Regions from separate parts of the Enterobacter sp. H2G27 genome, predicted to be linked through region 1. Evidence: predicted binding sites of a transcription regulator. Region 1 holds the regulator's gene; each other region holds the start of a gene.
The links. Region 1 encodes CRP, which controls carbon source genes, mostly activating them, when cyclic AMP is high. Its sites were predicted from a motif close to ATGTGANNNNNNTCACAT; they were not measured.
Positions count from the first base shown of each region.

Region 1 (2,200 bases):
AGGGATTCGCGCAGCGGCTGTTCCCGCCACAGCCAGAACCAAAACCAGTTAAACAGCCCGTACCACAGCGTCCCCAGAGCGTAGATCAGCAGCGGCTCCCACACCGGCATATTCCCGGCGAGACTTAGCGTGAAAATGGCCGCAATCAGCGACGCGGGAAGCAGGCGGGCGTGCAGCGAACTGATTTCCGCCGTGACGCCGAGGGTCATCGCCAGCACGGTCAGGATCAGCGGCAGCGGGATATCACGAGCCAGTAAAAGCTGTACGGCGAGGCTACAGCCCGCAAACAGGCAGCCGCCAACGATCAGGCGTTTGAAAAAGCGCTTATGCGGCGTGTCCAGACCGGCGATGTTGCAGCAGGCGGGCACGAGGGAAAACAGCAGGCCTTGTTGAAGATGTCCGAGGATCAGGCCTATGGCCACAGGAAGACACAACACCAGCGTTTGTCGCAGTGCGTAGTTAACTTCCGGGTGATAGATCAGCCTGCGCCACATGGGGAATAGAGACAAAAACGGCGTGACACCTTGCGATGGCACGCCGTTTAAGCGGAATTAACGCGTTCCGTAGACCACGATGGTTTTACCGTGGGCGGAGATCAGGTTTTGATCTTCCAGCATTTTCAGGATACGGCCTACTGTTTCACGGGAGCAACCGACGATCTGACCAATTTCCTGACGGGTAATTTTAATTTGCATGCCGTCCGGGTGGGTCATGGCGTCTGGCTGTTTCGCCAGGTTCAGCAGGGTCTGCGCGATACGACCGGTAACGTCCAGGAAGGCGAGGTTACCCACTTTCTCTGAGGTGACCTGCAGACGGCGTGCCATCTGGGAAGAAAGACGCATCAGAATGTCAGGATTAACCTGAATCAGCTGACGGAACTTCTTGTAAGAAATTTCAGCCACTTCACATGCTGTCTTTGCACGAACCCAGGCGCTACGTTCCTGGCCCTCTTCAAACAGGCCCAGTTCACCGATGAAATCGCCCTGGTTCAGATAAGAAAGGATCATCTCTTTCCCTTCTTCATCTTTGATCAGCACTGCCACCGAGCCTTTAACGATGTAATACAACGTTTCCGCTTTTTCACCCTGGTGAATCAGCGTGCTCTTTGATGGGTACTTATGAATGTGGCAATGAGACAAGAACCATTCGAGAGTCGGGTCTGTTTGCGGTTTGCCAAGCACCATGCGCTGTTATCCTCTGTTATAAGCTGTCACCAGAGTCATCAGATGCATCCGGACTCTGGGGTTGCAATCGAATTCTTACCCATACCCTGGGAAGTCGGCTACCGTAACGTTTCGCAGCCAGTAAAGTTTGATGTCCTCTGCATACATGTGTAACGTCAATGTATTACTGTAGCATCCAGAGTGTTTTAGCATAGCTTTCGCCGCGTGTCTCCTGGTGTCTCGCTTCAGCATGATGCAGGTCGCCTTCCATTGCGAGAAATGTAACGCACGCGTAATCTGTCACCAAAAATGCAACGTTGGAGTTTAAGAATATGCAAGCGCGCGTGAAATGGGTTGAAGGTTTAACGTTCCTGGGCGAGTCCGCGTCAGGGCACCAGATTTTAATGGACGGTAACTCCGGCGATAAAGCGCCAAGCCCAATGGAAATGGTGCTGATGGCGGCAGGCGGATGCAGCGCCATTGACGTGGTGTCGATTCTGCAAAAAGGTCGTCATGACGTGACGGATTGTGAGGTTAAACTCACCTCAGAACGTCGTGAAGAGGCACCACGTCTGTTCACCCATATTAACCTGCACTTTGTGGTCACCGGTAAAGAACTGAAAGACGCGGCGGTTTCACGTGCGGTGGACCTGTCTGCGGAGAAGTACTGCTCTGTGGCGTTAATGCTGGAGAAAGCGGTAAAAATCACGCATTCGTATGAAGTGATCGAGGCGTGATCCATGGGGCATCGTGCGTGTTGATGCCCTCACCCTAACCCTCTCCCACAGGGAGAGGGAACATGCTCATGCGATCTGTTTCCCTTCCATCAACCGCTCCACCAGCGGCGTCATGATGAGCTCCATCGCCAGCCCCATTTTTCCGCCCGGTACGACCAATGTATTCATGTGAGAAATAAACGAGCCCTGCAGCATCGCCAGCAGCCAGGGGTAATCAATACCTTCAAGATTGCGGAAATGAATAACCACAAAGCTCTCATCCAGGGATGGGATACTTTTGGCGGCAAACGGGTTGGAGGT
Region 1 covers NZ_JBSVSI010000001.1:3,902,998-3,905,197, reverse strand. Annotated here, with positions in the region: gene ACW9E7_RS18680 (YccS/YhfK family putative transporter) at 1-494, opposite strand, end outside; gene crp (cAMP-activated global transcriptional regulator CRP) at 552-1,184, opposite strand; gene ACW9E7_RS18670 (OsmC family protein) at 1,496-1,900, shown strand; gene ACW9E7_RS18665 (phosphoribulokinase) at 1,967-2,200, opposite strand, start outside.

Region 2 (2,200 bases), 3.7 Mb from region 1:
TCTTTACGCACCGCTTCTTGCGCCTGAACGACCTGCACATCCTGTGGCTCAATACGCAGTAAGATATGCGGTGAGGCTTTCATCACCGCGGCCTGAACGTGGTTGAGCGCGTCGGCAAAGGCGCGCGCTTTGGCGTCGCCCTTCCCCTTCACTCTCACCGTGGTTGTGAACTGTTCTTTCATGCTTATGCGCCGTATTTCTTCTGCCACGCCTGTACCAGACGCTCGCCCAGCTCTTCTTTATCCATAAAGCCGAAGCCCAGCACGTTGCAGCCTTCGTTGATGGCGGTCACGCCCTCTTCCACGGAACGCATGCCGTATTTGGCCTTGTAGCCGTATTTGGTCTGGGCGGTGATGGCACCCGCGCCGCCGCTGCCGCAAAAGGAAATACCGAAGGTGGCGTTTTCCGCTTTCATCATGTCGCCGAGCTTCATGTCCGCCGCCATGCCCGGTACGACAACCGCGCGTCCACCTGCTTTTTCCACACCGGCAGCCACTTTCTGACCTTTACCCAGGCGATCGCCAATCACGACTGTAATCTGTTCCATGTGTTGCTCCTTAAAGGTTGTCTTTCGCGACTTCAAAGTGAACGGAGAGCAGCCAGGCTTCTTCATCAGGAAGGTTGCCAAACTGCGCGACCACTTCACGGGCGAGCCGCATTGAATCCGGTGAAATTTCGTCAAACAGCTCTGCTTCAACCTCCGGCAGCGGCTCGCCGGTCACGGACCGGTGCGCCATGGCGCGCACGTGGGAGGTGAGCATCTGCTCCTGTACCGCATTGGGGATGATGTTGTTCCGGGCCAGCAGGGCATAAACCTGCTGCAGCATGGTGTTCGCGAGCTGTTCTGTTTGCTCCGCCTGTTCCCCAACGTCGTTCATTACCGCTCCGTTAATCACTGGTCTTACCCCGTTAATGGCTCTGGAATAAAACTAACGTTGGGGGGGAATTGTTTGTAGCGAGTTGTTTTCCACTTCGAAGTGGAAAGGCGAGCCGCAGCAGTGATCTGTGCCACATAAATGCGGTGAATCTGAATTAATGACGGTATTCGCGTGATGAATATCACGTATTCCAGCGGCAAAACGCGCGCCGGGGAAACGAAACGTTCAGGCGTGGTGACGCAAAAATGTGATGGCGATAGGGTTTACTTATTACCGCGTAAAAAAAACGGGGGCCGCTGGCCCCCGCTGGTTGTTTGTCAGATGCGCGATCGGTTAACGGTATTTCTTGTGATACGTATTACGGGTCGTCACAAACTGCTCGGCCGCCGCCTGGGCTTCCTTCACTTTGCCTTCGTTAGCGAGCTTCAGCGCGCCGTCGATCTGGCCGACCAGCACGTCAAAGCCGTGGCGGTAGTCTTTCATCTCTGCGCTGTCTGCCGCTTTGCTTTCCAGTTTAGGAGGCGTCGCTTTTTGTGCGTCCAGCGCCGCTTCACGCATTTTGGTCAGCGCGTCTTTCATTTCCGCCGCATTGTCGGTTTTCTGCACCACCTTCAGGTTTTGCCCGAGGATGCCCATGTCGTCTTCAAGATCGGCAGCAAACGCAGAAGAGCCAAGAACCAGCGTTGAAGCCGCGACGATCGCTAACAGATGTTTACGCATTGCTCACTTCCTTTTTTATTATTAACAAAACGCTATCTCTATTGTCCGGCGATTTTCATTTCCGGGAGTAATACAGAACCACACTGTATATTGCTGCGTGTTTCAATATCGTTACCGACCGTAACGATATTGCGCCACATATCCTTCAGATTGCCAGCGATGGTGATTTCGCTCACCGGATACTGGATTTCGCCGTTTTCCACCCAGAAGCCCGCCGCGCCGCGAGAGTAGTCTCCGGTGATGCCGCTTACGCCCTGGCCCATCAGCTCGGTGACCACCAGACCGGTGCCCATCTCTTTCAGCATTTGCTCAAAGTTAAGGCCCTGTCCGGCGATGCGCCAGTTGTGGATGCCGCCAGCGTGCCCGGTGCTTTTCAGCCCCAGCTTGCGCGCGGAGTAGTTGGTCAGAAGCCACTGGGTCAGAATGCCGTCCTTCACTATGTCACGACGCTCCGTGCGCACGCCTTCGCTGTCGAACGGCGTGGAGGCCAGGCCTTTCAGCAGGTGCGGATGCTCTTCGATGGTCAGCCATTCCGGCAGGATCTGCTTGCCCAGCGAGTCGAGCAGGAAGGTCGATTTACGGTAAACGGAGCCGCCCGCGAT
Region 2 covers NZ_JBSVSI010000001.1:249,087-251,286, reverse strand. Annotated here, with positions in the region: gene ACW9E7_RS01210 (DUF4312 family protein) at 1-182, opposite strand, end outside; gene ACW9E7_RS01205 (SFCGS family glycine-rich protein) at 185-547, opposite strand; gene ACW9E7_RS01200 (glycine dehydrogenase) at 558-896, opposite strand; gene cybC (cytochrome b562) at 1,212-1,598, opposite strand; gene pmbA (metalloprotease PmbA) at 1,637-2,200, opposite strand, start outside.
Region 2: ACW9E7_RS01200 (glycine dehydrogenase) is a predicted target of CRP. The motif match lies at 997-1,014, and genes of this name have one in related genera.

Region 3 (2,200 bases), 2.4 Mb from region 1:
GCTGGAAGCCATTGCCAAAAAATATAACGTCGGTTTTCTGGCTCTGCTGCAGGCGAACCCCGGCGTCGACCCGTACGTCCCGCGCGCGGGCAGCGTATTGACAATCCCGTTACAGACTATCCTTCCGGACGCCCCGCGTGAGGGGATCGTGATAAACCTGGCGGAGCTACGCCTGTACTATTATCCGCCGGGTAAAAATGAGGTGACCGTCTACCCGATTGGTATTGGTCAGCTGGGCGGCGACACCCTGACGCCGACGATGGTCACAACCGTCTCGGATAAACGCGCGAATCCAACCTGGACCCCGACGGCCAATATTCGTGCCCGTTATAAAGCTCAGGGCATCGATCTTCCGGCCGTGGTGCCAGCAGGCCCGGATAACCCGATGGGTCACCACGCAATCCGTCTGGCGGCCTACGGCGGCGTTTACCTGCTGCACGGAACGAATGCGGACTTTGGCATCGGCATGCGCGTCAGCTCCGGCTGCATTCGTCTGCGCGATGACGATATCAAAACGCTGTTTAACGTCGTTACGCCGGGTACCAAAGTGAATATTATCAATACGCCGATTAAGGTTTCTGAGGAGCCGGGCGGAGTGCGGCTGGTTGAAATTCATCAGCCGCTATCGAAAAACATTGGCGACGATCCGCAGACGCTGCCCATTAACCTGAATGCCGCGATGGTAAGCTTCAAAACGAATGCGAATACCAACAGCGAGGTGATGGAGCGCGCAATGGAGGCCCGCTCAGGCATGCCGACCGATGTCACCCGGCATCACGATGTTGCCCAGCAGTCGATGTAAATCAGAAATAAAAAAACGCCCTGCTCAGCAGGGCGTTTTCTATTGCAGTGGCATAAATGAGGGTTTATGCCCGGCTTATTTGTAGATGACGGCGGTGCCGTGCAGGGTGTTAGGACCGGTCACAGAGGTGATGCGGTAAGATTTTGCGCCCATCTCTTGCGCTTTTTGCGCCAGCTGATCTTCCAGGGAACCCAGGTTAGTCCCGGCAGAGGCAGAGATCGTCCCGACTTTATGCTGGTCAGCAGGGGTGGATTGCACCTGTACAGCAGCAAAGCTTGCGAAAGAGAGTGAACTCAGAACAGCGGCAGCGATGAGGGTTTTTACGTTTTTCATGATGTTTACCTTTAGCAGATGAATTTGGAGGTCGTTAATCATTTAGTTAACGATCGATATGTAAATCATAAATGTGATCCACATCACGCGTCAACACAATTTTATAATGGTCGTTAACTTAATTTTAAAGTCGTTATTTTTCATACTCATATGATTAATTTATTTTTAAGCATTCAGCGCTGGTGGTGACTTGCGTTTATTTTTATAATGGTCATTCAACAAACCAACAGAGGACCAACGGCACATGACAACCGACGTCACGAGTTGTGCGAAGAAAAGCCGTGGCCGACCAAAAGTGTTTGACAGGGATGCAGCGCTTGATAAGGCCATGACTCTCTTCTGGCAACATGGGTATGAAGCAACCTCGCTTTCCGATCTGGTAGAAGCTACCGGAGCAAAAGCGCCGACGCTGTATGCCGAATTTACCAATAAAGAGGGGCTGTTCAGGGCGGTGCTGGACAGATACATTTCGCGCTTTGCGGCGAAACACGAAGCCCAGCTGTTTTGTGAAGAGAAAAGCGTCGAACAGGCGCTTCGGGATTATTTCACCGCCGTCGCGACCTGCTTCACCAGTAAAGAGACGCCTGCGGGCTGCTTTATGATTAATACCTCTGCCACCCTGGCGGCGTCCTCTAAAGAGATTGCCAATACGGTGAAATCGCGGCATGCCATGCAGGAGGAGACGCTTAGCGCATTTCTGGCTCAGCGCCAGCAGCGCGGTGAAATCCCTGCCCAGTGCAACCCACAGCTGCTGGCGCAATACCTGAGCTGTATTTTGCAGGGGATGTCGATCAGCGCCCGTGAAGGGGCTACGCTGGAAAAACTGCAGAATATAAGCGAAACCACGCTGCGGCTGTGGCCTGAGCTACTGAAAATCTGAAGCAAAAAAAAGCTCCTCAGCCTGAGCGCATGAGGAGCTAAATTCAGAGAACATCTTTTTTACACTTTGTTATTCAGAACCAGCTGGCCATTTCCATCCAGTGGAATTTGCGTGCCCGGGTCTTTATCCATGCGGATTTTGCCCTGCTGATCGCCAATTTTGTACGTCACGTCATAGCCCAGCAT
Region 3 covers NZ_JBSVSI010000001.1:1,472,420-1,474,619, reverse strand. Annotated here, with positions in the region: gene ldtC (L,D-transpeptidase LdtC) at 1-802, shown strand, start outside; gene bhsA (multiple stress resistance protein BhsA) at 878-1,135, opposite strand; gene ACW9E7_RS06955 (TetR/AcrR family transcriptional regulator) at 1,380-2,015, shown strand; gene ACW9E7_RS06950 (glycine zipper 2TM domain-containing protein) at 2,075-2,200, opposite strand, start outside.
Region 3: bhsA (multiple stress resistance protein BhsA) is a predicted target of CRP. The motif match lies at 1,207-1,224, and genes of this name have one in related genera.

Region 4 (2,200 bases), 2.8 Mb from region 1:
GCAGGTCATTTATCTGGAAGATGGCACAGCGCTGGAGTATGCCCACTGTCACTATCGGTACGACCACGGCGGGATTGTGATCGTGAATAACGGGTAAAAAAAAGCGGGCAGCGAGGCCCGCTTTTTTAATGCTTCTCTATCAGTTCAAACGCACCGGCATACCGGAGCGGTTCTGAACGGCCTGGTCAACAATCGCCGTTTCTACGTCAGGCTGAGAAGTCACCGCCTGTACCGCGCTGTTCAGCGTAACAGGGACGACTTCGTTGTTGTTGATCTGGTCTTCGCTGGTGGACAGCGGGTTGTGCACTTCGATGTAGCGGCTGCCGTCTGGCTCAGAGGTCGCTTTCACCGGTTCGTTGATGAACTGCACGCGCGTACCGACCGGCACGTTTTCGAACAGGAATTTAATGTCATCGTTACGCAGGCGCACGCAGCCGTGGCTCACGCGCAGGCCGATACCGAAGTTGGCGTTAGTACCGTGGATAGCGTACAGGCGACCAATGTACAGGGCATACAGACCCATCGGGTTATCCGGGCCTGCCGGTACTACGGCTGGCAGCGGTTCGCCCGCAGCGATGTATTCCGCGTGCATTTTGGCAGTCGGCGTCCAGGTTGGGCCCGCTTTCTTACGCTCGACTTTCGTGGTCCAGTTCATCGGGGTGTCTTTACCCAGCTGGCCGATACCGATTGGCAGCACGATAACGGTGTTGGTGCCTTTCGGGTAGTAATACAGACGCATTTCGGCACTGTTAATCACGATACCTTCATGAACGGTATCCGGCAGGATCAGCTGCTGAGGAATATTCAGCACGGTACCCGCTTTTGGCAGATACGGGTCAACGCCCGGGTTTGCTTCCAGCATGTTAGACAGGCCCAGCTGGTACTGCGCCGCGAAATACTCCAGCGGCTGAGAGTTACCTTCTGGTACCGTCACAACCTGGTTCTGGCCTACCAGACGGCTACCGTCTGTTGGCAGGGGATACGTCACCGCAGACGCGGTCTTACAAAAACCTACTACGGCTAACGCCGCCGCAAAAAGCGTTGTTAATTTCATGTTCATGTTGTGCGAGGTATCTAAGCCATTCTGGCGATGAGTTGATAAGTCTGAATCTGTGATGGGAGCGCATTATATGTGCATTCCCGCTAACAGGGAATTCAGATGTGTACGAAATCACATTTTTTTCGATTTTGTTAAAGTTTAGTGGATTGCCGCAACACGGGATCTCAATTCGGAATTGTGGCATAATGCCATGTTTATCACACTTTTCGCAGGAATCTCCCCGTGTTAGTTACCAGCAACGTCACTATGCAGTTTGGCAGTAAGCCGCTGTTCGAAAACATTTCCGTCAAATTTGGCGGCGGCAACCGTTACGGCCTGATTGGTGCCAACGGTAGCGGAAAATCCACCTTTATGAAGATCCTCGGCGGCGATCTGGAGCCGACCCTCGGCAACGTCTCGCTCGACCCTAACGAGCGTATCGGTAAGCTGCGTCAGGATCAGTTCGCCTTCGAAGAGTTCACCGTGCTCGACACCGTGATCATGGGGCACGCGGAGCTGTGGGAAGTGAAGCAGGAGCGCGATCGCATTTACGCGCTGGCCGAAATGAGCGAAGAAGATGGCTATAAGGTGGCCGATCTGGAAACGCAGTACGGCGAGATGGACGGTTACTCTGCGGAAGCGCGCGCGGGCGAGCTGCTGCTGGGCGTGGGGATCCCTGTTGAACAACATTACGGCCCGATGAGCGAAGTCGCGCCAGGCTGGAAGCTGCGTGTGCTGCTGGCACAGGCGCTGTTCTCTAACCCGGACATCCTGCTGCTCGACGAACCGACGAACAACCTGGACATCGACACCATCCGCTGGCTGGAGCAGACGCTGAACGATCGCGACAGCACCATGATCATCATCTCGCACGACCGTCACTTCCTGAATATGGTCTGTACGCACATGGCGGATCTGGACTACGGCGAGCTGCGCGTGTATCCGGGCAACTACGACGAGTACATGACGGCGGCCACCCAGGCGCGTGAACGTCTGCTGGCGGACAACGCCAAGAAGAAAGCGCAGATTGCCGACCTGCAGTCCTTCGTCAGCCGCTTCAGCGCTAACGCCTCTAAATCGCGTCAGGCGACCTCGCGCGCCCGTCAGATTGATAAAATCAAGCTGGAAGAGGTTAAAGCCTCCAGCCGTCAAAACCCGTTC
Region 4 covers NZ_JBSVSI010000001.1:1,150,927-1,153,126, forward strand. Annotated here, with positions in the region: gene ACW9E7_RS05405 (GntR family transcriptional regulator) at 1-97, shown strand, start outside; gene ldtB (L,D-transpeptidase) at 140-1,060, opposite strand; gene ACW9E7_RS05415 (ABC-F family ATPase) at 1,283-2,200, shown strand, end outside.
Region 4: ACW9E7_RS05415 (ABC-F family ATPase) is a predicted target of CRP. The motif match lies at 1,246-1,263, and genes of this name have one in related genera.